Regions from separate parts of the Mesorhizobium sp. M0663 genome, predicted to be linked through region 4. Evidence: riboswitches for the same ligand, from Rfam matches in the RefSeq annotation. Region 4 holds a riboswitch; each other region holds the start of a gene.
What was found. Region 4 has a riboswitch for cobalamin ahead of metE (5-methyltetrahydropteroyltriglutamate--homocysteine S-methyltransferase). Riboswitches for the same ligand answer to the same signal wherever they lie in the genome.

Region 1 (5,386 bases), on a different contig from region 4:
CTCCGAAGATAGCGCAGGTTGCGATCAGGCGAAGGTGTAGCGGGCCGGCAAGGGTCCTGGACAAATGCGGGATCATCAGGCCAACGAAACCTATGACGCCTGCTACCGAGACAAGGATTGCTGTCGAGAAAGCGGCGACGAGAAATGTCATCCTGCGCATCCGCGCAACCGGCACACCGAGGCTTTCGGCGGCATTCTCGCCGGCCAGGAAAGCGTCGAGCCGACGATGGTTCCAAAGTCCATAGACAAGGATGGTGCCTGCGCCCAGAGCAGCCAGCCCGACATTGTCCCAACGCGCGAGCCCGAGCCCGCCCATCGTCCAGAACAACACCGAGTGAGCGGCGCGCTGGTCTCCGGCAAAGACGAGATAGTTGGTCAAGGCGGTGAACATGAAGGAGACAGCAAGCCCGGCGAGGATCAGCCGTTCGGGGCCTTGCCCCCTCACCCGCGAAACCAGCAACAGCACGATGCCGGCGGCTAATACGCCGCCCGTGAAGGCCGCGACCGGCAACGTCCAGATGCCGAAATGGTCGCCAAAAATGGTGATGACGGAAACCGCGCCGGCCGCCGCTCCGGACGACAGGCCGAACAGGAACGGATCGGCGAGGTCGTTGCGCGTTACCGTCTGCAGCAGCGCGCCGATGACGCCCAGCCCGGCGCCGACACAGATGGCCATAATCGTGCGCGGCAGCCTGAGATCGACAACGATCTTGGCAATCGGGATCTTGCCGGCCGGACCGGACACGATATCTCCGTCCAGCCCGGCCGCATGTCCGAGCGCAGCAATCACGTCGCTCAGCGCGATGACCGTCGATCCATAGGCAATCGACAACAAAGCAAGAGCGGCAATTGCTGCTGCTCCTGCTGTCATGGCCAATTCGAACGCTCTCTGGCGCAAGCTCAGAAAGCTTCCGGGTGCATCGCCCTGGCGATCTTGCCGATCGCCTCGATGTTGGCAGGCCCAGGTGTCAGTTCGGCATAGCGCAGCGCGACGAAGCGTTCATTTTTGACCGCATCAGTCTCCTTCATCGCCGGATGGGCTTTGAGGAAATCGAGCAGTTTCCTGTAGCCGCCGCCGTCCTGGTAGTCGAGCAGGATAAGGAATTGCGGATTGCGGGCCGCCACCGTCTCCCAATCCGTATTGCCCCAACTCGTCGCCATGTCGGCCATGATGTTGTCGCCGCCGGCAGCAGCGATCATGGCGCTGGGGATCGCGAACTTGCCTGATGTGAAAGGTTTGTCTTCGCCGGAGTCGTAAAGAAACACGCGCGTTCCCTTGCGGTCGCCGATCTTTGCCGTGATATCGGCAAGTTGTGCCTTCCAGTCCGACACAAGCTTTCCCGCCTGGGCCTCCTTGCCAAAAATCTTGCCCAGCTTTTCGACATCACCATAGAGCAGGTCCATCGAGGCCGCGGGGCGGTTCTTGTCGAGATGGACGCAGCTTTCCGTCAGCACAAGCGTCTTGATGCCGTACGGCGCCAGCGTATCGGGCGTCACCTCGCCACCTGGTTTCATGCCGTAATACCAGCCGGCGAAGAAGAAATCGGGCTCGACGGCGACGAGGTTTTCGAGCGTCGGGTATTTCGGCGCGAGTTCCGGGATCGCGCCCTGCTCAGCCTTGAATTCCGGACCGACCTTGTACCATCCGGTGATGCCCGTCAGGCCGACGATCGACGGTTGCAGCCCCAGCGCGAAGGCCATCTCCGCCATGTTCAGATCTTGGATAACGGCGCGCTTCGGCGCGGCTTCGAACGTCAGCGGCGTGCCGCAGCTGTCAACGGTCACGGGAAAAGCGAAGGCGGCCTGGGCAAGCAGTAGGGGGGCAAAAGACAATACGAGGCGTTTCACGAATGTTGCTCCTTGGTCAGATCAGGATGGGAAGAGGCACGGTTAGGAACGTCGAAGATCGTAAGTTCGCGGTCCTCGGTGGGATGGCGCAGCCGAAGCATGTCGACGCCGAAAGTCTCGCGGATCAATTGCTTGGTCAGCGCCTCGTGCGGACCGGCGAGTGCCTGCAGGCGGGCCTCGTTCATCACCGCGACCCTGGTGGCAAATGGCGTGACCAGCGACAGATCATGAAGCACCGCCACCACGGTCATGCCAAACTGCGATACGAGTTCGAGAAGGTCGCTGCGGGCGCGCGGATCGAGATGATTGGTCGGTTCATCGAGGAACAGGATTTTGGGCTCCTGGGCGATGGCGCGCGCCAGCTGGGCGCGTTGCCGCTCGCCACCGGATAGCGAGCCGATTGTGCGGCCGAGCAGCGGCATCAGGCCGGTTCTGCGAAGCGCTTCGATGACGATGTCGCGTTGCTCGCTCCTTCGTCGCAAGCCCGCATGGGGGACGCGCCCAAGCTCGACATAGTCGATCACGGCAAGCCGCGGGTCGGGCTGATCGGTCTGGCCGACGACCGCCATGTGCAGCGCCCGCTCGGCGGCCGAAAATCTCTCCAGCCGGCGTCCGGAGAATCTCACGTCTCCTGCGCTTGGCCGCAGCGTACCGCAGAGCATGCGCAGCAGCGTCGTCTTGCCGGCGCCGTTAGGGCCGATGATGGCGAGGCGGTCGCCCGCCGCTAGCGAAAGGCTCACCGCACTGACCAGGCGCTGGCCATTTGCCGTCGCACTCAGTTCGCGCGCTTCAAGAAGAGGCTGGGAGGCGTCCAACTTACCGTCACTTTCTCAATGGCGACGGAAGGAAGCTGGACGGACCGGCCGACAAGACCGATGTCCACGTCTCCTCCCGGCACACCCCGTCCGGTCAACTCATGCTGATGGCAGGTCTCCTGGCTCGCGGGTCTTTGCGCCATCCTGCCTTCCCAGCCTTGCCGGCCAGTGGCACTTCGGATCTTGCTAACCGCTTACAGTTGCGGGGGCAGCCACGGCCTCGATCCGAAGACCTCACCGTGTTCCCTTTTCACCCCTTGCCTTTCGACTCGGGGACCATCACTCAGCCACCCTAATTTTCCGCCACTCACAGCGCAATAAATTTTCGGAGTTCGGACAGCCGCTGGAGCAAGGGTCTTGTCAGAAGGAGTCATGCATACCTCGTAATGTAATAACATTACGTACCTAGAGGACGTTGTCTGCTTCTGTCAACCCCCAACACGATTTGGGACAAATGGCTGCCGGCATCTGGGCGCGAGGTCGCCGATGCGCCGGAATTCGATCCCTGTAGCGGCAAGGCTGGAAATTTGGATACCGGTCAAAGTGTGAGGCGCGGCAGGCGACCCCGAAGCGCAGGAAGCGCTGCTACCGCTTGTGACGAGCATGCAGAAGATCGGCGTTCAGATGCTCAGACTATCGATCTCATCCAGGCGGAAAACGCTTCGATATGCGCTTGTCGGGGGTGATTGGCTACGCAGGCAAGGTAAAAGCCATAGCCTGGCAGACAGAGATCATGTGCCTTGACTAGCCTGCCAGCCTCGAGTTCGCCACTGACGACCACATCGCTGCAGATAGCGATACCTTGGCCTGCCGCTACCGCGTCAATCGCGTGCAGCTCTTCGCGGAAGCTTAGGTCCCATGCCTGGTTGGCATTGGGGATGCTGGGATCGATCGAGCGTGCGATCGCCAGCCATCGTTGCCAAGTCGGCGCTTCCGGGTCGCGGTTCGTCCAATTGAAATGGATGAGCGGGTATTGCAGCAGATCGGCGGCGCGCTCGATCTGTCGGTCGCCTCCTGCGAACAACTCCGGGCTGCATACCGGAAAGAATGCGTCCCGAAAAATTTCCTGCGCGGGAACATCCCGCGGCATCCTGCGCGCATAGCGGATCGCGACGTCGGCGTCACCGGCTCGCAGGTCCAGAACGGCGTCTGTCCCGATGATCTCCAGTGGAATGTTCGGATGCTGTTCGCGCCACTTCGACAGGCGCGGAACCAGCCATCGGCTGGCAAATGCATTTGGGCTCGTCACGCGCAACGGGCGTTGGCCAACTCCGGCCGAGGCTGATGCTATTGCCGCAGCGAAAGCGTCGAAGCCGCTGCAAATTACCGGGAATAGCCGTTCGCCCACGCCTGTGAGCACGAGCGGTCGTGGGCGCCGCCGGAACAGCAGTTGCCCACAGACCTCCTCCAGCAATCGAATCTGGTGGCTGATGGCCGTTGGCGTCACGCCGAGTTCCGTCGCGGCCTTCCTGAAGCTCATCAGCCTGGCAGCGGCTTCGAAGGCGCGAAGCGACCCGAGCGGCGGAAGTTTTCTCATCCAGGCAGTTTAGATGAATTTAGCTCATCCAGCGACTGAGATATTCGATTTTGCAGCGAATGGCGCCGCATGAGATCATTGTGATCCGGTGAACGACAGCGGCCTGTCCAACCGTGCTGAATCACGAAGGGTATCCCTCGATGAGCATGTTCAAGCTTATAGACGGTTCCGAGCCGACGTTGCAGGCGCCAGATATCGCCCGGCTCAGGCAGGCGATTAGCGGCGATCTGATCCTTCCGGACGACCCTGGCTATGACCAGGCGCGCAGAGTTTGGAATGGCATGGTCGATAAGAGGCCGGCGGCTGTTTTCTATTGCGCCGAATCCAGCGATGTCGTCACGGCCGTCAACTTCGCCCGATCGCAAGGCTTCCTCGTCGCCGTCCGCGGCGGTGGTCATAACGTCGCTGGCAGTTCGGTATGCGACGGCGGCTTGGTGATCGATGTGTCACGCATGAAGCGGATCGAAGTCGACCCGATCCGCCGTGTTGCGCGCGCAGAGGCCGGCCTGAACCTGGGCGAGTTCGACGCAGCCACACAGGTCCATGGTCTTGCGACGACCATGGGTGTCAACGCGGATACCGGCATAGCCGGACTGACACTCGGCGGCGGGTTCGGCAAGCTTGGCCGCAAACATGGACTGAGCTGCGACAACCTTGTCGCTGTCGAAATCGTGACGGCGGACGGCCGGTTGCTCACGGCAAACGCGGCCGAAAATGCAGATTTGTTCTGGGGCATTCGGGGCGGCGGCGGCAATTTCGGAATAGTCACCACCTTCGAATACAAGCTCCATCCAGTGGGTCCGCTTCTCATCGCGGGATCGATGTTATACCGCTACGAAGAGGCACGCGAAGCGATGCGGTTCTATCGTGCGTTCTCGAGCGGCGCCACGGATGAGCTGAGCCTGGATGCAGCACTTGTGACGGCGCCCTCGGGCGAACGCTTCTTCAGCATATCGGCGTGCTACATCGGCCCACTCGACGAAGGCCAGCAAATCATTCAACCTCTGAGAGAGTATGGCACGCCAGTTGAGCGCCGGGTTGCTCCTGTCCCCTATCTTCAAATCCAATCGGCCGGGGACAGCCTCTTTCCGCGCGGGCGGCGCTACTACTGGAAGGCGCAGTTCATGCGCGAAATCACAGATCAGGCGATCGATACCATGCTTGCGGCTTACATGACTGCACCCAG
Region 2 (5,386 bases), on a different contig from region 4:
ACGCAGTCTCACGTCGCCATGATAAAAGACTATTCGTGGGTCGCTTGTCGGCTCAGCCTCCCAATCATTTAGTCGAATGTCGACACCGAGACCAGCAGCACCAAATTTCGTATCTGCTAAAAGCGCAGAAGAATAAAACGTCGAACCGGCGTCCGTTTTTACAAATCGCTGTTCAGACGTCTTGAACATCAAATCCAGCCAAGGCTCAGGGTTGCCATGAATAATCCCATCTTCATCCACGGCGATTTACCGCTCGATCGTGCCGGTGCGGCGGATCTTCTTCTGCAGCAGAAGGATGCCGTAAAGCAGCGCTTCGGCGCTCGGCGGGCAGCCGGGCACGTAGATGTCGACCGGCACGATGCGGTCGCAGCCGCGCACCACCGAATAGGAATAATGATAATAGCCGCCGCCATTGGCGCATGAGCCCATCGAGATGACGTAGCGCGGCTCCGGCATCTGATCGTAGACCTTGCGCAGCGCGGGCGCCATCTTGTTGGTCAGCGTGCCGGCAACGATCATGATGTCGGACTGACGCGGAGACGCGCGCGGCGCGACACCGAACCTCTCCGAGTCATAGCGCGGCATCGACGTATGGATCATCTCGACGGCGCAGCAAGCGAGACCGAAGGTCATGAACATCAACGAGCCGCTGCGCGCCCAGGTGATCAGCGCCTCGGTCGAGGTGACGAGAAAGCCCTTGTCGGCGAGCTCGTTGTTGATCTCCAGGAAGAATGGATCGTCGGACCCGACCGGCCTGCCGGTGTTGGGATCGATGAGGCCCTTGGGCTTCGGCGCGACGAGCGTGCCGGAACTGTCGTTCAATCCCATTCCAGCGCTCCTTTTTTCCATTCATAGGCAAAGCCGATGGTCAGCACCGCCAAAAACACCATCATCGACCAGAAACCGAGCATGCCGATCTGGCTGAACGACACCGCCCACGGAAACAGGAAGGCCACCTCCAGATCGAAGATGATGAACAGGATCGACACCAGGTAGAAGCGGATGTCGAATTTCATGCGGGCGTCATCGAACGAGTTGAAGCCGCACTCATAGGCCGAAAGCTTTTCCGGATCGGGGTTGCGATAGGCCACCAGGAAGGGTGCGGCGAGCAGCGCCAGCCCGACGATCAGCGCCACGCCGATGAACAGGACGATGGGCAGGTACGAACCTAAAAGTGCGTTCATGCTGCAGTTTCCGTTGGCGGCCAATCCACTCTGATTACAGCACCGGACCCACTTGCGGAAGCGTGACAGTTTAACCACTGAACCGTTTTAAGGAGGCTCTATGCTGCAACGCGGCGAGGGTTAGCGCAGCGCTTTCGGCGAAGCAAGTCAAACCTTGTTCAAATCGCGGTGCTGGACGGCATATCCGGGAAAACTGGTCCGATCCGCTCCTGTTTGATTTCCTTCACTTTTTACTCCACTTTTCTCTCCTGACATGAATGCCGCCAAAACCCTGTTAGCATGGCACGGAATCGCAGGTCATTTTCTCTGTCTAAAATCGTCCGGATGCCGCCTTCATGAAGGAAAAAATCTCGCTTGCCATGGCCCGCCGCATTGCGCTCGCGGCACAGGGATTCAATGACCCGCGCCCCACCGGCACGCCTGACCGCCGGCATCTGGCCCGCGTGCTTGCCCGTACCGGCCTGCTGCAGATCGATTCCGTCAGCGCCGTGGTGCGCGCCCACTATATGCCGCTCTATTCGCGGCTTGGCCCCTACAAGCTGGCGCTGCTCGACGACGCCGCCGTAACGCGCAAGCGCATGGTCTTCGAATATTGGGCGCACGAAGCCTCCTTCTTGCCGGTCGAGACCTATCCGCTGATGCGCTGGCGCATGCAGCGGGCCGAGTGCGGCGACGAAATGTACAGCGGACTGGCCAAATGGGGCCGCGAGCACGCCGCCTATATCGAAGACATCTATCGCGAGGTCGCCGAACGAGGCCCGATCGCGGCGTCGGCTTTCGAAGGCCAGAAGGGTTCGGGCGGCTGGTGGGGCTGGAGCCATGCCAAGCACGCCTTCGAATGGCTGTTCTGGGCCGGCCGCATCACCACGGCGCATCGCCGCGGCTTCGAACGGTTCTACGATCTGCCGGAGCGCGTATTGCCGCCGGCGGTACTCGCGCTACCGGTTCCCCGTCCCGAGGATGCTCACCGCGAATTGCTGCGCATCTCGGCCCGCGCCCACGGCATCGCCACGGCAGGAGACCTGCGCGACTATTTCCGCCTCTCGCCCGCCGACATCAAGGGCCGCATCGAGGAGTTGGTCGAGGCCGGCGACCTGTTGCCGGTGAGCGTCGAAGGCTGGAACAAAACAGCCTATCTCCACAAGGACGCCCGTTTGCCGCGCAAGATCGAGGCGCGCGCCTTGCTCGCGCCGTTCGATCCTGTCGTCTTCGAACGATCGCGCACCGAGCGGTTGTTCGACTTCCACTACCGCATCGAGATCTACACGCCGGCCGAAAAGCGCCAGTATGGCTATTACGTGCTGCCGTTCCTGTTCGGCGACAGCATCGTCGGGCGCGTCGACCTCAGGGCCGACCGCCCGGCCGGCGTCTTGCGCGTCCATGCCGCCTATGCGGAGCCCGGCGCCTCGCTGCAAACCGCAGCCGAGCTTTTCGAAGAATTGAAGCAGATGCAGGGCTGGCTCGGCCTGGAACGCATCGAGGTGACCGCTGCCGGCGACCTCGGCCGGCCGCTCGCGGATATCGCCGCGTCATAGACGTGCGTTGACACGACTGCCTCCACAAGCCTAAATCCGTTCCAGACGGTCCCCTGCCCGCAACGGCAGGGGCCAAGAGGGAATGCGGTGCGAAATCTCGATTTCAAATCCGCGGCTGTCCCCGCAACTGTAAGCGACGAGCCTCGGCCGAAAACCACTGGGATATTCCCGGGAAGGCGGCACCCAGGCGATGACCCGCGAGCCAGGAGACCTGCCGTCTAGGACATAAGAATCCGATCGCCTGGCGGGTTTTCCGGGCAAGGAGCCTGATTTGGAACACGACAGCAGTTTTCCGGCTGAGACAGCGGATTTATTGTCCGGCCATGGTGATTCCCCGGCCGGCGTTACCGTCATCGTCTGCTCGTCCTGCCGTGACGAGACCGGTTCGGACGCTTATCCGCGCGCCGGCGAACTGCTCGCAGAGGACACGCGCCGCGCCGCTTCCAGCGAAAACATCAAAATCCGCACCGTCGAATGCCTCGGCAATTGCAAGCGCCGGCTCAGCGCGGCCATGCTGCGCGACGGCTGCTGGAGTTACGTCTTCGGTGATCTGACCACGACCAGCGGCGCCGATCTCGTCACCGGGGCAAAGCTGTTCGCCACCTCGACGGATGGGCTCATTCCATGGCGCGGCCGTCCCGATTGCCTGAAGCGCGGCCTGGTTGCCCGCATCCCTCCCCTTGACCTTTTGAAGGACCTGACATGACCGCTGCCTCCCTTTCGCGCGTTCCCTGCACCGTGGTCACCGGCTTTCTCGGCGCCGGCAAGACGACGCTGATCCGCCATTTGCTCGAAAACGCCAAAGGCAAGCGCCTAGCCATCATCGTCAACGAGTTCGGCGACATCGGCATTGACGGCGAGATCCTGAAGGGCTGCGCCATCGACACCTGCCCCGAGGAAAACATCGTCGAGCTGGCCAATGGTTGCATCTGCTGCACCGTCGCCGATGATTTCGTCCCGGCGCTGGACCAGATCCTGTCGCTGACGCCGAGGGTCGACCACATCCTGATCGAGACATCCGGCCTCGCTTTACCCAAGCCGCTGGTCCAGGCCTTCCAGTGGCCGTCGGTGAAAAGCCGCGTGACGGTGGACGGCGTCATTGCCGTGGTCGACGGACCGGCGCTGGCTGATGGCCGCGTAGCCAACGACATGGACGCCCTGCAGGCCCAGCGCGCGCAGGACGAGACGCTCGACCATGACGATCCGGTCGAGGAAGTGTTCGAAGACCAGCTCGCCTGCGCCGACCTGATCATCCTGTCGAAGAGCGACCTGATGGACGCAGCCGGCTCGGCCCGTGCCAATGCCGTCATCGGCAAGCACGTTGCGCGGGCGGTGAAGATCGTACCGACTTCGCAAGGCAAGGTCGACCCGTCGGTGCTGCTCGGCCTCGGCCTCGCCGTCGAGGACGACATCGAGAACCGCAAGACCCACCACGACGACGAGCTCGACCACGAACATGACGATTTTGACTCGTTCGTCATCGACATCGCGTCTGTGTCCAACCCGGACGAGCTCGCACAACGGGTCGCCACGGCGGCGGAGGAAGAAAACGTGTTGCGCGTCAAGGGTTTCGTCGAAGTCGGCGGCAAGCCGATGCGGCTCCTGCTGCAGGCCGTCGGTCCGCGCGTCAACCACTATTACGACCGCGCCTGGACCGCTGAAGACGACCGCCGCTCGCGCCTGGTCGTCATCGGCCTGAAAGGGCTGAACCGCCCCGCCATCGAGCGTATCCTCGCCGGCTGACCCCAGGTACGAGCCGCGATGCACATCCTCACCACCACATCCGCCTCGCTCGACGATCTCGCCGAGCCTGTCGATCTCAGGCAAACGCCTGCGGATGTCGTGGCGCTGTCCTTCACCGACAGCGACCTGGCCGGGCTGGCGGCGGCGTGGAAGGCAGATGCGCACCGCCTGCCGTCGATGCGGCTCGCCGCCTTGCGCGACCTGCGCCATCCGATGTCCGTCGACCTGTGGATCGACAGCGTCGCCCGCCACGCCAAGGTCATTCTGGTCCGCATCCTCGGCGGCTATGACTGGTGGCGCTATGGCTGCGACCAGCTCGCCGTTATCGCGCGAAATCGCGGTATCAAGCTGGCGCTCCTACCGGGCGAGAGCCACGACGAGGATTTGCGACTGATCGAAGGCTCGACGCTGCCGCGCGAGGAGTTGGACGCCCTGCTTGGCTATTTCCGCGAGGGCGGGCCGGCAAATATGACGGCGCTGGTGCAGAGGCTGGCAAGTCTCGCTGGATCGGGTGCGGCGGTAGCCGAACCTGTTAGCGTGCCAAAGGCGGGATTTTACGAGCCGGGACTGGGGGTCGTAGAACGCGGCGTCCCCCTCCCCCTCGAGGGGAGGATCCGGCCGCAGGCCGGGGGTGGGGTCCTCTCCGAAGCGCGCCTACACAAAACGTCGCGCACTGCCGTGACGACCCCACCCGGCCCTGCGGGCCACCCTCCCCGCGAGGGGGAGGGGGGCGTGGGGGCAATTGTCTTCTACCGTTCGATGCTGCTCGCCGCCGATGTCGCGCCCATCGACGCGCTTTTCGAAGCCCTGCGCCACCGCGGCATGGCTCCCGTGCCTATGTTCGTCTCCAGCCTCAAGGACCCGGCGTCGCTCGCCTTTGTCGAAACCGCGCTCGCAACCCTGAAGCCTGCCGCCACCATCACC
Region 3 (5,386 bases), on a different contig from region 4:
GAGCTGACCCGCGAATTCGACGTGTCGACGCGGACGTTGCGCTTCTATGAGGACGAAGGGCTGGTGCAGCCAGTAAGACGCGGCCGCACTCGGCTGTTCCGTCCGTCGGACCGGCATCTCATCCGCCAGATCATGCGCGGCAAGAGGCTCGGCTTCTCGATCAACGAGATCCGCGAAATCATCCAGATGTACAGGGAGCCGCCCGGCGAGGTCGGCCAACTCAAATTGATGATCAAGCGCATCGAGGAAAAGCGCGAGGATTTGCGCCAGAAACGCCGCGACCTCGAAGAGACGCTGGCCGAGCTCGATCAGGCAGAGGAATCCTGCGTCGAGCGGCTGGTGGAACTCGGCGTCACCACATGAGCGTGGCGTCAGCGCCGGCTCAAATCCAGCGCCGCACCCTTTTGGCGTAGTCCCGGTATTTCTTGCCGAATTTGGCCGTCAGCACCTTCTCCTCGCTCTCGATCGTCAGCTTCTGCGTCAGGAACGCCGCGATGACCGCCAGCGGCAGGAACCAGGCGATCCCAGTGACAAAGGCGAGGCTGACCAGCAGCAGCGTGTTGGCGAGGTAGATCGGGTTGCGGCTGACGGCGAAGGGTCCGGTAGTCACCAGATGGTCAGGCACGCCGTTCGGGTTGAGCGTCGTCTTGGCGCGGATCATGGTGCGAATTGCCGTGAACCAGAGCGCGGCAACCGCCACCAACCCCACAAGGCCGGCGGCGAACAGGATGTCGCCGAGAAGATCGCCGATCCACGGCAGCGGATAGAACAGCCCTAGCGCGACGCTGACGATGATGGCGGCGATATAGATCAGCGGCGGCCATGGGATGTGCCCCAGCTTCGGCTGCCCAGGATTTTGCTGCACGGGTTTCGGGTGACTGTCGCTCATTATTGTCCTCCCTCGATTAGCGCGTTCCCGGTTCCGCCGCCTCGGTTTGGGCGGTGCAGGTGCCGGCGAGCTCGCCAATATGCGCCTTCCACTCCGGGGACTGGTCGTTGCTGTAGAGCCGGTCAAGCGAGGCTTCGCCCTGGAGACTGTCCAGCATGCAGGCACAATAGCTGGAGCAGAACTCGGTGTCGCGTGCCTGCTCGCAGGATATCTGGCAGGATTTCAGAAAACGCACCTCCCTGATTTCGGCCTGCGCCGGCATGAATTGCGAAAACAGCCAGACCGAGCCGATCAGCACCGGCTGATGGATCAGATAGAAGGCAAGGCTGTGCCGGCCGATGAAGACCAGCGGATTTGCCCAGCGGCCGGGCGCCAAGGCCGACAGCCGCGTCAGCGCGCCGGAGGTGGCGGCGAGCTTGGTAACCGCGATGCCGGCAAGTACGGCGCCGAACCAGGGCAGCAGTGGAACGTAGTCGTTGGAGCGCGGGTTGGTCGCCGACAGGCCGACCCACCACAAAGCCGGATGATCGAAAAGCTCAGATCGCAGGTAGAAAGGCGCGGCAATAGCGAGGGCCGCCACGGCAAGCGTCAGCAGCGCCGGGAGGCGCAGGAACGCCAGGCCGAGCAGGCTGGCGAGCGCGATCTCGTGCAATATGCCGAAGAAGATGAAGCCATCGGGCGTGGCGATGCGGGTGACCAGCGATATTGCGAGCGCTGCCCCGGCAACCATGGCGAAGCGCTTCCAGAAGCCGGTCCAGCGGATTTTCTTGCCATGGGCGAGATAGAGGCTGATGCCGACCAGGAACAGGAAGCTCGAGGCGATGCAGCGCGCGTAGATTTTCCACCAGCCGAAGGCGGTGAGGCCGGGATCGGTGTAGCCGAAGAATTCGAGGTCCCAGGTGAAATGATAGCTCGCCATGGCAAGCAAAGCGATGCCGCGTGCAATGTCGATAGCGGCGATGCGCTTCGACTTCGGTTGATCCTGAACGGCTGCGCTCGGCGTGTCGATGCTCATGGTCTCGCTGTCTTGGTTCAGCCCCGGCAAGACGACTATCACGGTTGCCACCGTCAAAAGAAGCAGGGCCTTGCGTCGCGTTGGTACCGGTCGGCATCAGAGCTGCTTTAGGCCAGAGCCGGAAAGCCTTTGGCCGGCGTGCAGGCGTTCTTCGGCCTGGGCGCGGTTTTCGCAACGCTCGGGCTGCTGGCGGCGGCCTGCGGCTTCGTCACCTGGCGCTATCTGCCCAAATCGCTTTGATGTTCGAGCGCCGCATGGCGCTCGCGCACCCAGTTGTGGAAGCGGTGCAAGTCGTATTCCTCGGGCATCAGTACGCCGGCCTTGTGGCGCATCGAGCGCAGGCCCATCTGGTTGACCTCGCAGATATCAGCATCCTCCTCCAGCACCTGGGTACCGAAGGCGACGATGTTGTCGATATCCGCGGCCGGTTCGGCGAGCGCTTCGGGCGAAAAAAGCCATTCGGCGGTAAGTTCGGTCTGCTCCGGGCCAAGCGGCACCAGCCGCACGGTCCTGACATAGTCGACATGGCCGACGACGAACATCGACGGCATGCTGGTGGCATAGGTCTGCCCGGCGGCACGCTCGCCCGGCGTCAGGCCGGAAAAGACCGAGCCGTGGACGCGCCCGTCGCGCGACCAAGTTTCGGCCCCGGCCCGCAAGCCGCCGGCAAATTCCGGCGCGTCATTGTCGGCGTGGCGCGCCCATTCGGGGTCGTCGTGCCGGCCCATCAGGCCGCGGCCATAGATCGGCACCAGCCGCGACAGGTCCTTGTGGACGCCGGGGCAGTGCAGGCACTCGTTGAAATTTTCCCAAAATACCTTCCAGTTGCAGTTTATCACCTTGCGCAGCACATGGCCGCTCAGCAGCGTTTCCAACGGCCAGTTGGCGAGGTTGCCGGATGCCGGATCGAAGGATGTTTCAGCCGAGCCGGCAGCGTCTTCCGCCAGATTGACGAAGACGAAACCGCGCCACACCGAAAGCGCGACCCGGTAGAGCGGATGATCGGCCTTGTCGAAGCCGTCCGGCAGCGATTTCGACGGCACGCGCACCAGATCGCCGTGCAGCGAATAGGACCAGGCATGGTATGGGCAGGTGATGAGCCGCGCCTTCAGCCGTCCTTCGCTCTGCTGGCAAAGCTGCGAGCCGCGATGCCGGCAGGTGTTGTGGAAGGCGCGCAACTCGCCGGTCTCGTCGCGCAGCACGACGACCTCCTGCGTGCCTATGCGGAACGTCCTGAAAGCCAGCGGCTGGGCAAGGTCGGCCTCGCGGCAGACGAGCAGCCAGTTGCGATACCAGATGGCCTCGAGATCGCGCTGATAGGCCGCGATGTCCCAATAGGCTGATGACGGCAGCGTCGGCTCGGCCCGCGTCAGGCCGTTGTAGGGACCGCGCTCATTCGGGCTGGGTTGCATGCCGGCTTCCTCCCCATCCGCCAGCCGACACCCGGCTGCGAAAATTGTCAATCGCGGCGCCGGCCGACCGGGCTTGGCGAGGCGGCGCATTCGCCACACGATCCGGCGGAATTTGGTTTGCCGGGCGCGGCGATTCTGCCTATAGTCACTGATGTCGTCGGTTCCGTTTGGAACCAAGAGGGAATGCGGTGAGGGCAAGTTGTTTGCCCAATGCCGTGGCTGCCCCCGCAACTGTGTGCGGTAGTCCTCTCCATATGCCACTGAAGGTTCGCCTTCGGGAAGGTGGGGAAGGGCGCTGATCCGCGAGCCAGGAGACCTGCCGGCGACAGGAAACTGACTTCTATGCCCTCGGGTGGAGGGCGAAAGGACAAGACATGAATACCGCTTCCGTCTCGCTCGGCGCTTCCGCCTCCTCGCAGTCGCGTCTCATGCAGCTGGCGCTTGCTGCATTCCTCGGCATTTTCGTCATGGGCTTTGTCGGCTTCTCGCATATCGATGCGGTCCACAATGCCGCCCACGACTATCGCCATTCGATGGGCTTTCCCTGCCACTGACAAGGGGCTGACATCATGACACTGTTTCGCAACGTCGTGTTCATCGCGGCGATCGCAGGGCTTGTGGCCGGCGTGGCTCTCGCCTGCATGCAAGCCTATGCCACGGTGCCGCTCATCCTAAAGGCGGAAGTCTACGAACAGGCCGGCGGGGGCCATGACCATGCCGCGGCACCTGCGACACCGGCCGAAAACGCCGCGGGCATGACGGCTATGAGCAGCGCCGCGTCGGCACCGGCTGAAGCAATGGCTCCGGCGGAAGACGAAGGCTGGGCGCCGGCGGACGGTTTCGAACGCTTCGGCTTCAGCGTCGTTGCCAATATCGTCACCGGCATCGGCTTTGCGCTGGTCCTGGTTGCGGTTTCGGAATTCGCCGGCGGCATCGGCAATTGGCGCCAGGGCCTGTTCTGGGGGCTGGCCGGCTTTGCCGCATTCACGCTGGCGCCGGGCCTCGGCCTGCCGCCGGAACTGCCGGCGATGCCGGCGGCCGACCTTGTCCAACGCCAGATATGGTGGTGGGCAACAGTGGTGGCGACAGCGGCCGGTCTCGGCCTTATCGTCTTCCGCAGATCGCTGCCGCTGGTGGCTCTTGCCGTGGCGTTGATCGTTGCGCCGCATATCGTCGGCGCGCCGCAGCCCGATAGCTTCGAGACGGCGATCCCGGAAGGCCTGCACCACCAGTTCGTGGTGGCGGTGACGCTGACCAATCTGGTGTTCTGGCTGGTGCTCGGCGCGGTCGTCGGCGTGGTGCGCGGACGCTTCACGGGCACGGCGACCAGCCTGCGCGACAGCTTTGCCTGACCGCGCTGCCGGGGCACTGACCCTGGTCATCGGCGGTGCGCGCTCGGCCATGAGCGCGCATGCCGAGAGCCTGGTGACGGTCGGCCCGCCGCCTTGGAGCTATATCGCCACGGCGCAAGCCTATGACGACGAGATGCGCCAGCGCACCGCGCTGCACCGCTCGCGCCGCGGCGCCGGCTGGACGACCATCGATGCGCCGCTCGACCTTGCCGGCGCGATCGGAGCGCTGCCTGACGGCCAGCCGGTGCTGATCGACTGCCTGACGCTGTGGCTGACCAACCATATGCTGGCCGACCATGATGTCGAGGCCGAATGCCGGAGGCTGGCCGATGTGCTGTCGCGGCCGCGTGGGCCGTGGTTCGTGGTGTCCAACGAGGTCGGCCAGGGCATCGTGCCGGACAATGCGCTGGCAAGACGGTTTCGCGACGCCGCCGGCCGGCTGAACCAGGACGTCGCGGCTGTTGCCGGCACCGTGCTTTTGATGGTGGCGGGGCTGCCGCTCAAGGTGAAATGACATGGCTGATACTATCGATCCCAAGGACGAGGAACGCCACCGCGCCAAGATGGCCAAGCGCAAGGCGGTGCAGGACGCCGAGGTCGCGGCCAAGACGGTCGAGAAGGGGCTGCTGATCGTCAACACCGGACCGGGCAAGGGCAAGACCACGGCCGCCTTTGGGCTGGCGCTCAGGATGCTCGGCTATGGCAAGCGCGTCGGCGT
Region 4 (5,386 bases):
TCTGGCCGACCAGAGGCGCACTGTGCCGGAAGGGTTCTCGATCGGCTACAGCGGCGACTGGAACGCCGCAGAGGCCATGATCGCCGGCGCCGACACATGGTACAGCGTCCTCGCCGGCATCCTGCCCGAGGTCTGCGTGAAGATCGTCACGGTGGCGCAACAGGGCGATGCGGCCGAAGCGCGACGGATCGATGCCACGCTTGCGCCGCTCTGGAGCCTCTTCAAGGAGTTCTCGAGCCTTCGCGTCGTCTATGCACTTGCCGAATTGCTCGACATTTGCCGTGCCGACCCCCCGCGTCCCATCCTGCCTCTGCCCTCAGCAGCGAAGCGCCAGATCGCCGCCGCGTTGGAACGCTTGCCATCGGATGTCAACCGGTGAATAGCGAACCCGGCGGCCAGTGAAGGAACCTGTCATGTATGTACCCGCGCATTTCGATGAACCGAGCCGAGAATCGAACTCGACACGTCACAGGGAGAAAACGGTCCCCTTTACTCCTGCGCGATTAATACACGTGCCGAAGGAAAGTGCACATTTCGCTCGAGTGACTTATTTCAAAGGATGTGATCGCGTTTTGGCACATTCACAGGCCGACATGCGGCAGCCGGTAACTCACCACATGGTGAGCAACCAGGAAACCTTCCGGCCTACACTTTCTCCCGGAGCGCGCGTGCTGCAGCAACCATGTTCATGAGGGCAGGGCGGACCTCCTCCCACTTGCGGGTTTTGAGGCCACAGTCCGGGTTTACCCACAGTTGGGCATCGGACAGTCGCTCGCGGGCAAGCATGACGAGATCCGAAATCTCGCCGACTTCCGGGACGCGTGGTGAGTGAATGTCGTAGACTCCGGGCCCGATTTCATTCGGATATTTGGAGCTCGTGAAGGCGTCCAGCAGTTCCATTTTCGAGCGCGACGTCTCAATCGAAATGACATCCGCATCCATTTCAGCGATCGCGTCGATGATCTCGTTGAACTCCGAATAGCACATGTGGGTATGGATTTGAGTCGCGTCCTTTACACCCGTTGAAGCGATCCGGAAGCATTCGACAGCCCAGTCGAGATAGTCGTTCCAATCAGACTGGCGCAGTGGCAATCCTTCGCGAAACGCGGCCTCATCGATCTGGATCATCCTTGCGCCGGACCATTCGAGATCCGTCACTTCGTCGCGGATGGCGAGCGCGATCTGGCGGCATGCTTCGGAGCGGGGTACGTCGTCGCGAACAAATGACCAGTTGAGAATGGTCACTGGGCCTGTGAGCATTCCCTTCACAGGGTTTTCCGTAATCGACTGGGCGAACTGCCACCAGCGCAGCGTCATCGGATTGGGCCTCGATACGTCGCCGAAGATGATGGGGGGACGCACGTAACGCGACCCATAGCTCTGCACCCAGGCATGCTGGGTGAAGGCGAAGCCGGACAGCTGCTCGCCGAAATGCTGTACCATGTCGTTTCGTTCGAACTCACCGTGCACCAGCACGTCCAGCCCGATCTCTTCCTGCCAGCGAATTGCAGCCTCGATCTCCTTCTTCAGGAAGGTCTCGTAGTCGACATAGCTCAGCTGGCCCTTCGCATGAGCGGCCCGCGCCCTGCGTACCTGCGGCGTCTGCGGGAAGGACCCGATGGTCGTCGTCGGGAACGGCGGCAGCCCGAGCGTGCCGGCCTGGACTCTGGAGCGCTCGGCAAAAGCGCTCTCTCGTCGCTTCATGCTGTCGTCAATGCTGGCGATCCGCCCCTCAACCAGCGGGTCATGGATCTTCGTGGATGTCACGCGAGTGGCGGCAGCCTCGGCAGACGCTTTCAACGCGCCTGCCACCGCATCCCTGCCTTGGGACAGGGCCCGGGCAAGCAACACCAACTCGTCGGTCTTCTGGGCCGCGAAGGCGAGCCACGACCTGATGTCCGCGTCGAGTTCCGTCTCCATGCGGAGGTCGATCGGCACATGCAGCATCGAGCAAGAAGGCGCGATCTCGACGCGGTCCAAGGGCCAGCCGGCGACGATCGGTTTGATGCGGTCGAGAATGGCGGGCAGGTTCGCACGCCAGACGTTGCGGCCATCGATCAAGCCAAGCGAGAGCACCAGATCCTTCGGTGCGAGCCGACCCACCGTTTCCAGCTGCTCGGGAGCGCGCACGAGATCAATATGCAGCCCGGCCAGGGGCAGAGAAACCGCGGTTTCGAGATTGTCTCCCAGCGGCCCGAAATAGGTAGCCAGCATGATCTTCAGCTCGGGCGCGGCTTTCGACAGCTGGCCATAGGCGAATTCGAACGCAGCTCGTTCGTTCGGGTTCAGATCGAGGACAAGCGCTGGCTCATCGATCTGCACCCAGTCGGCTCCAGACAGCTTCAGCCTCTGCAGGAGTTGCTCGTAGACGGGCAGCAGCCGCGGCAGGAGCGCGATGGGATCGAATCCTTCGGCAGGCGATTTCGCCAGCTTGAGGAAGGTGATCGGTCCAAGGATGACTGGGCGTGTGTGAACGCCGAGAGCTTTAGCCTCGATGAAGTAATCGACCGGTTTCGTCGACGAGAGGGCGAACGTCTGATCATCGTTGAGTTCCGGCACAATGTAGTGATAGTTGGTGTCAAACCACTTGGTCATTTCCATCGCGGTTACATCAGACCGATGAGCCGCCTGCTGGTGACCAGCGTGTCGACAATCCTCCGTCTGACCCTGGTTGCCCCGCGCCATTGCGAAGTAGATGTCAAGTGGAACCTCGCCGCTATTCCAGCCGTAACGGGATGGAACGGCGCCGACCATGGCTGCGGTGTCGAGCACATGGTCGTAGAGCGAGAAGTCGTTCGACGGGATTTTCGACACGCCGCGATCGTGCTGCTCCTCCCAGCTAGCGGCACGGAGCGCCTTCGCGGTCGTGAGAAGGTCGGCAGCGGACGATTTTCCGGACCAGTAGCTTTCAAGCGCGAATTTCAGTTCTCGCCGACGACCGAAGCGGGGCACGCCGAGCGTTGCTACAGGAATTTGCTGAGAGATAGTCATGCCAGACCCCGATGGTTGGGGCGTCGGTGACAAGGAAGGCGCTAGCAGGCCGGCACGAACGCTAGGCTGCAGCGGCCACCGAGACACCCCGCCCGTGGACGTAATTCGCCGTGGCAGGTCTCCTGGCTCGCGGGGTCATAGCCTCTACCCGTCTTCCCAAGGCTATTCGCCTCAGTGACATGAGTGGGGTTGGCTCGCCGCTAACAGTTGCGGGGGCAGCGCCGGCATCGCACCGGCTTCCCTCTTAGCTCCGCTGCGGCAGCGCCGTACGGAGAACCACGACGCGGGAGACAATTACAGCAGTTCGCTTCATTGTCAACGCCGCATAAAGAAATGTTTATGTCGTTATGTTAAATTTCCGCTGGCATGTTCCAAAGGTCGCCTCGAAAGCGAAAACTGTGGAAGCCTTGAGCGGCCGGTAAATCAAAGCAATGACGCACGGCGCCCTTGTCCAGGAGGATAGGAGTTCGTCGGCTGCCGGCAGCAAACATACCGGCAAGCGCCGTGGTGCTGCTTAGCGCATCACGCGAACCACCTCGGCGTCGAACTTCGGCTCCGAGGTTCCGACCGCTTCGTTGGTGATCTGCTCGCGACCATATTCGGCTCAATGGCGAGGCTGTTGCCCATGTGGAAGCTGTTGGCCGTGATGCCCTCGGTGATATGACACAACGATTTCGGGGGGAGCACACCGAGGCCAGGCGCAGCGGCGTGTTGCGAAGTGATCGAGGCCAATGTCTCGAACTGCTTGTTCGCAGCCCACCGGCTCAAGGTAACCCGGCTCAAACCACCGGGCTAGCTCAAATCCTGTCCAAATGAGGCCTGAGCGGCAAATCGTCGTGCACGCGCACGGTTTGGCGTTCGATCTTGTGATGCGTCTTGGGCGGACAATCGCCACGGTGCAGCACGCAGAAGCGGTCCCCAATTGGGAAGCCGAGGGCGGTGAGGGCAAGCCAGCGCCACAGGCGGAAGGGGACTTGGACCTGTTTGCCCTGCTGGACCACAAGTTCGCGACACAGGGCCTCAAGGAGAAGACCAAGAGTGATTATGCGCGGGACCTCGCCAAATTCATCAAAAGCAGCGGGCAGTCAAAGTTCGGCGCCGATTGACATGGAGATAGCCATCGCGGCGGACCGCCCAGGCGGACCGCAAGCCGGAATACAACCGGGTGCAGGCGGCCAAGCTCGTCCACAAGATGGCGTCGGGCGCACACCGGCGATGGGAGAGCGGACCGTGGAGTGCAGGAACTTCACGCCTATCCACGCTCCCGTGGACGTGTCCTGCGGCACATCGGCAGCGATATTGAGGAGGCAGTTGAGCTTCTGGTCGAGCACTCTTACCTGCCACTACCTACGCTTAACGTCATCTCGTACTGAAAACGCACCACGCAAGGTCGAGATGTAACATGCGCCCTTCGTGGATGGTTCTAAGCTTCCTCGGGCGCGGTCAATCTGTGATAACGGTCGCTTGGAACCTCCATCACCGCGACGCGATCAAGGTTGGCGTATCGCGCTCGGTAGTAGCCTTCTTCCTCCACTTCGGCGAAACTACACTGGGGAACGTCAAAGGTCGCAGCTTCCAATCCGAAGAAAGTCGTAGCGGTTTCTTCATCCAAGAAGTTCCACTCATCTTCTCCGTCGTCATATGTGACGCGAACATAGGAGGCCATGCGCACGGCTTCCTGATCACCCATCTCTGCGATGATGGCATCGCATTCTTTCTTCAGCTTTCCTGAAACCTCACCCTTATCCCAGTCATCCAAAGCCCGATAGATTTCTGGATGATAATACTCTGGCATCTCCTCTACATCGTCACCGATAAGCTCAATGGTGCGGACATATTGCGGATTTATCAAGAGTATTTTGTTGTCAAGGCTCCAACAATACAGCCATGGCCTGCTTGTGTTATTTCTGCGCAGATTATGAAGTTCCTTCAACTGACGTAAAATCGATTCACGCGCCTTTTCATCGATAGGATATTGGCGGCTGCCAACAGTCGTCTTGATTCTGAGCGTGCCGTATCGCGTTTCGGCATCGGCAATTGCAAACGGGCTCGTGCGCCACTCCTCGACATCAATCTTCCAGCCCAGCAGCTCCTCGACCGTGCATTTCAACGTGAGACAAAGGTCCTTGATCTGCTCGACGTTCAACTGCGTTTTGCCTGTTTCCCAACGGGCCACAGTCTGTTGCGTCGTTGCCATCTGCTCTGCCAAATCTTTTTGAGTCATGCCCAGTCGAACCCTAAGCTCTTTCATGTTCATAACTCACCTCGCGTGTTCAACACACGCATCGTGGATGAATTAATCTAACACGTCAAGCGTGTTCAAAAATCGCAACATGTGTTTTTAGGGCGTCTTCGAGGCTCCGGCAGCCGTTCGTGACCACTTGCGCAAGACACA

Region 1: another riboswitch for cobalamin. It lies ahead of NKI54_RS22790 (ABC transporter ATP-binding protein); the one in region 4 lies ahead of metE (5-methyltetrahydropteroyltriglutamate--homocysteine S-methyltransferase).
Region 2: another riboswitch for cobalamin. It lies ahead of NKI54_RS16690 (DUF1636 family protein); the one in region 4 lies ahead of metE (5-methyltetrahydropteroyltriglutamate--homocysteine S-methyltransferase).
Region 3: another riboswitch for cobalamin. It lies ahead of NKI54_RS34945 (CbtB domain-containing protein); the one in region 4 lies ahead of metE (5-methyltetrahydropteroyltriglutamate--homocysteine S-methyltransferase).

Annotation. Positions count from the first base shown of each region.
Region 1 is NZ_JAMYPX010000015.1:1,995-7,380, reverse strand. It holds gene NKI54_RS22800 (FecCD family ABC transporter permease) at 1-871, opposite strand, end outside; gene NKI54_RS22795 (ABC transporter substrate-binding protein) at 901-1,848, opposite strand; gene NKI54_RS22790 (ABC transporter ATP-binding protein) at 1,845-2,663, opposite strand; cobalamin riboswitch at 2,756-2,959, opposite strand; partial or broken gene NKI54_RS22785 (AraC family transcriptional regulator) at 3,095-3,212, shown strand; gene NKI54_RS22780 (LysR substrate-binding domain-containing protein) at 3,292-4,200, opposite strand; gene NKI54_RS22775 (FAD-binding oxidoreductase) at 4,341-5,386, shown strand, end outside.
Region 2 is NZ_JAMYPX010000008.1:46,787-52,172, forward strand. It holds gene NKI54_RS16670 (hypothetical protein) at 1-240, opposite strand, end outside; gene NKI54_RS16675 (NuoB/complex I 20 kDa subunit family protein) at 247-828, opposite strand; gene NKI54_RS16680 (NADH-quinone oxidoreductase subunit A) at 819-1,184, opposite strand; gene NKI54_RS16685 (winged helix-turn-helix domain-containing protein) at 1,520-2,719, shown strand; cobalamin riboswitch at 2,749-2,952, shown strand; gene NKI54_RS16690 (DUF1636 family protein) at 2,991-3,425, shown strand; gene cobW (cobalamin biosynthesis protein CobW) at 3,422-4,462, shown strand; gene NKI54_RS16700 (cobaltochelatase subunit CobN) at 4,481-5,386, shown strand, end outside.
Region 3 is NZ_JAMYPX010000057.1:15,726-21,111, forward strand. It holds gene NKI54_RS34925 (MerR family transcriptional regulator) at 1-363, shown strand, start outside; gene NKI54_RS34930 (methyltransferase family protein) at 383-889, opposite strand; gene NKI54_RS34935 (heparan-alpha-glucosaminide N-acetyltransferase) at 906-1,904, opposite strand; gene NKI54_RS34940 (aromatic ring-hydroxylating oxygenase subunit alpha) at 2,123-3,316, opposite strand; cobalamin riboswitch at 3,458-3,654, shown strand; gene NKI54_RS34945 (CbtB domain-containing protein) at 3,691-3,870, shown strand; gene NKI54_RS34950 (CbtA family protein) at 3,886-4,668, shown strand; gene cobU (bifunctional adenosylcobinamide kinase/adenosylcobinamide-phosphate guanylyltransferase) at 4,661-5,182, shown strand; gene cobO (cob(I)yrinic acid a,c-diamide adenosyltransferase) at 5,184-5,386, shown strand, end outside.
Region 4 is NZ_JAMYPX010000072.1:177-5,562, forward strand. It holds partial or broken gene NKI54_RS35900 (dihydrodipicolinate synthase family protein) at 1-379, shown strand, start outside; gene metE (5-methyltetrahydropteroyltriglutamate--homocysteine S-methyltransferase) at 646-2,991, opposite strand; cobalamin riboswitch at 3,087-3,287, opposite strand; gene NKI54_RS35910 (hypothetical protein) at 3,843-4,097, shown strand; gene NKI54_RS35915 (helix-turn-helix transcriptional regulator) at 4,415-5,248, opposite strand; gene NKI54_RS35920 (MFS transporter) at 5,311-5,386, opposite strand, start outside.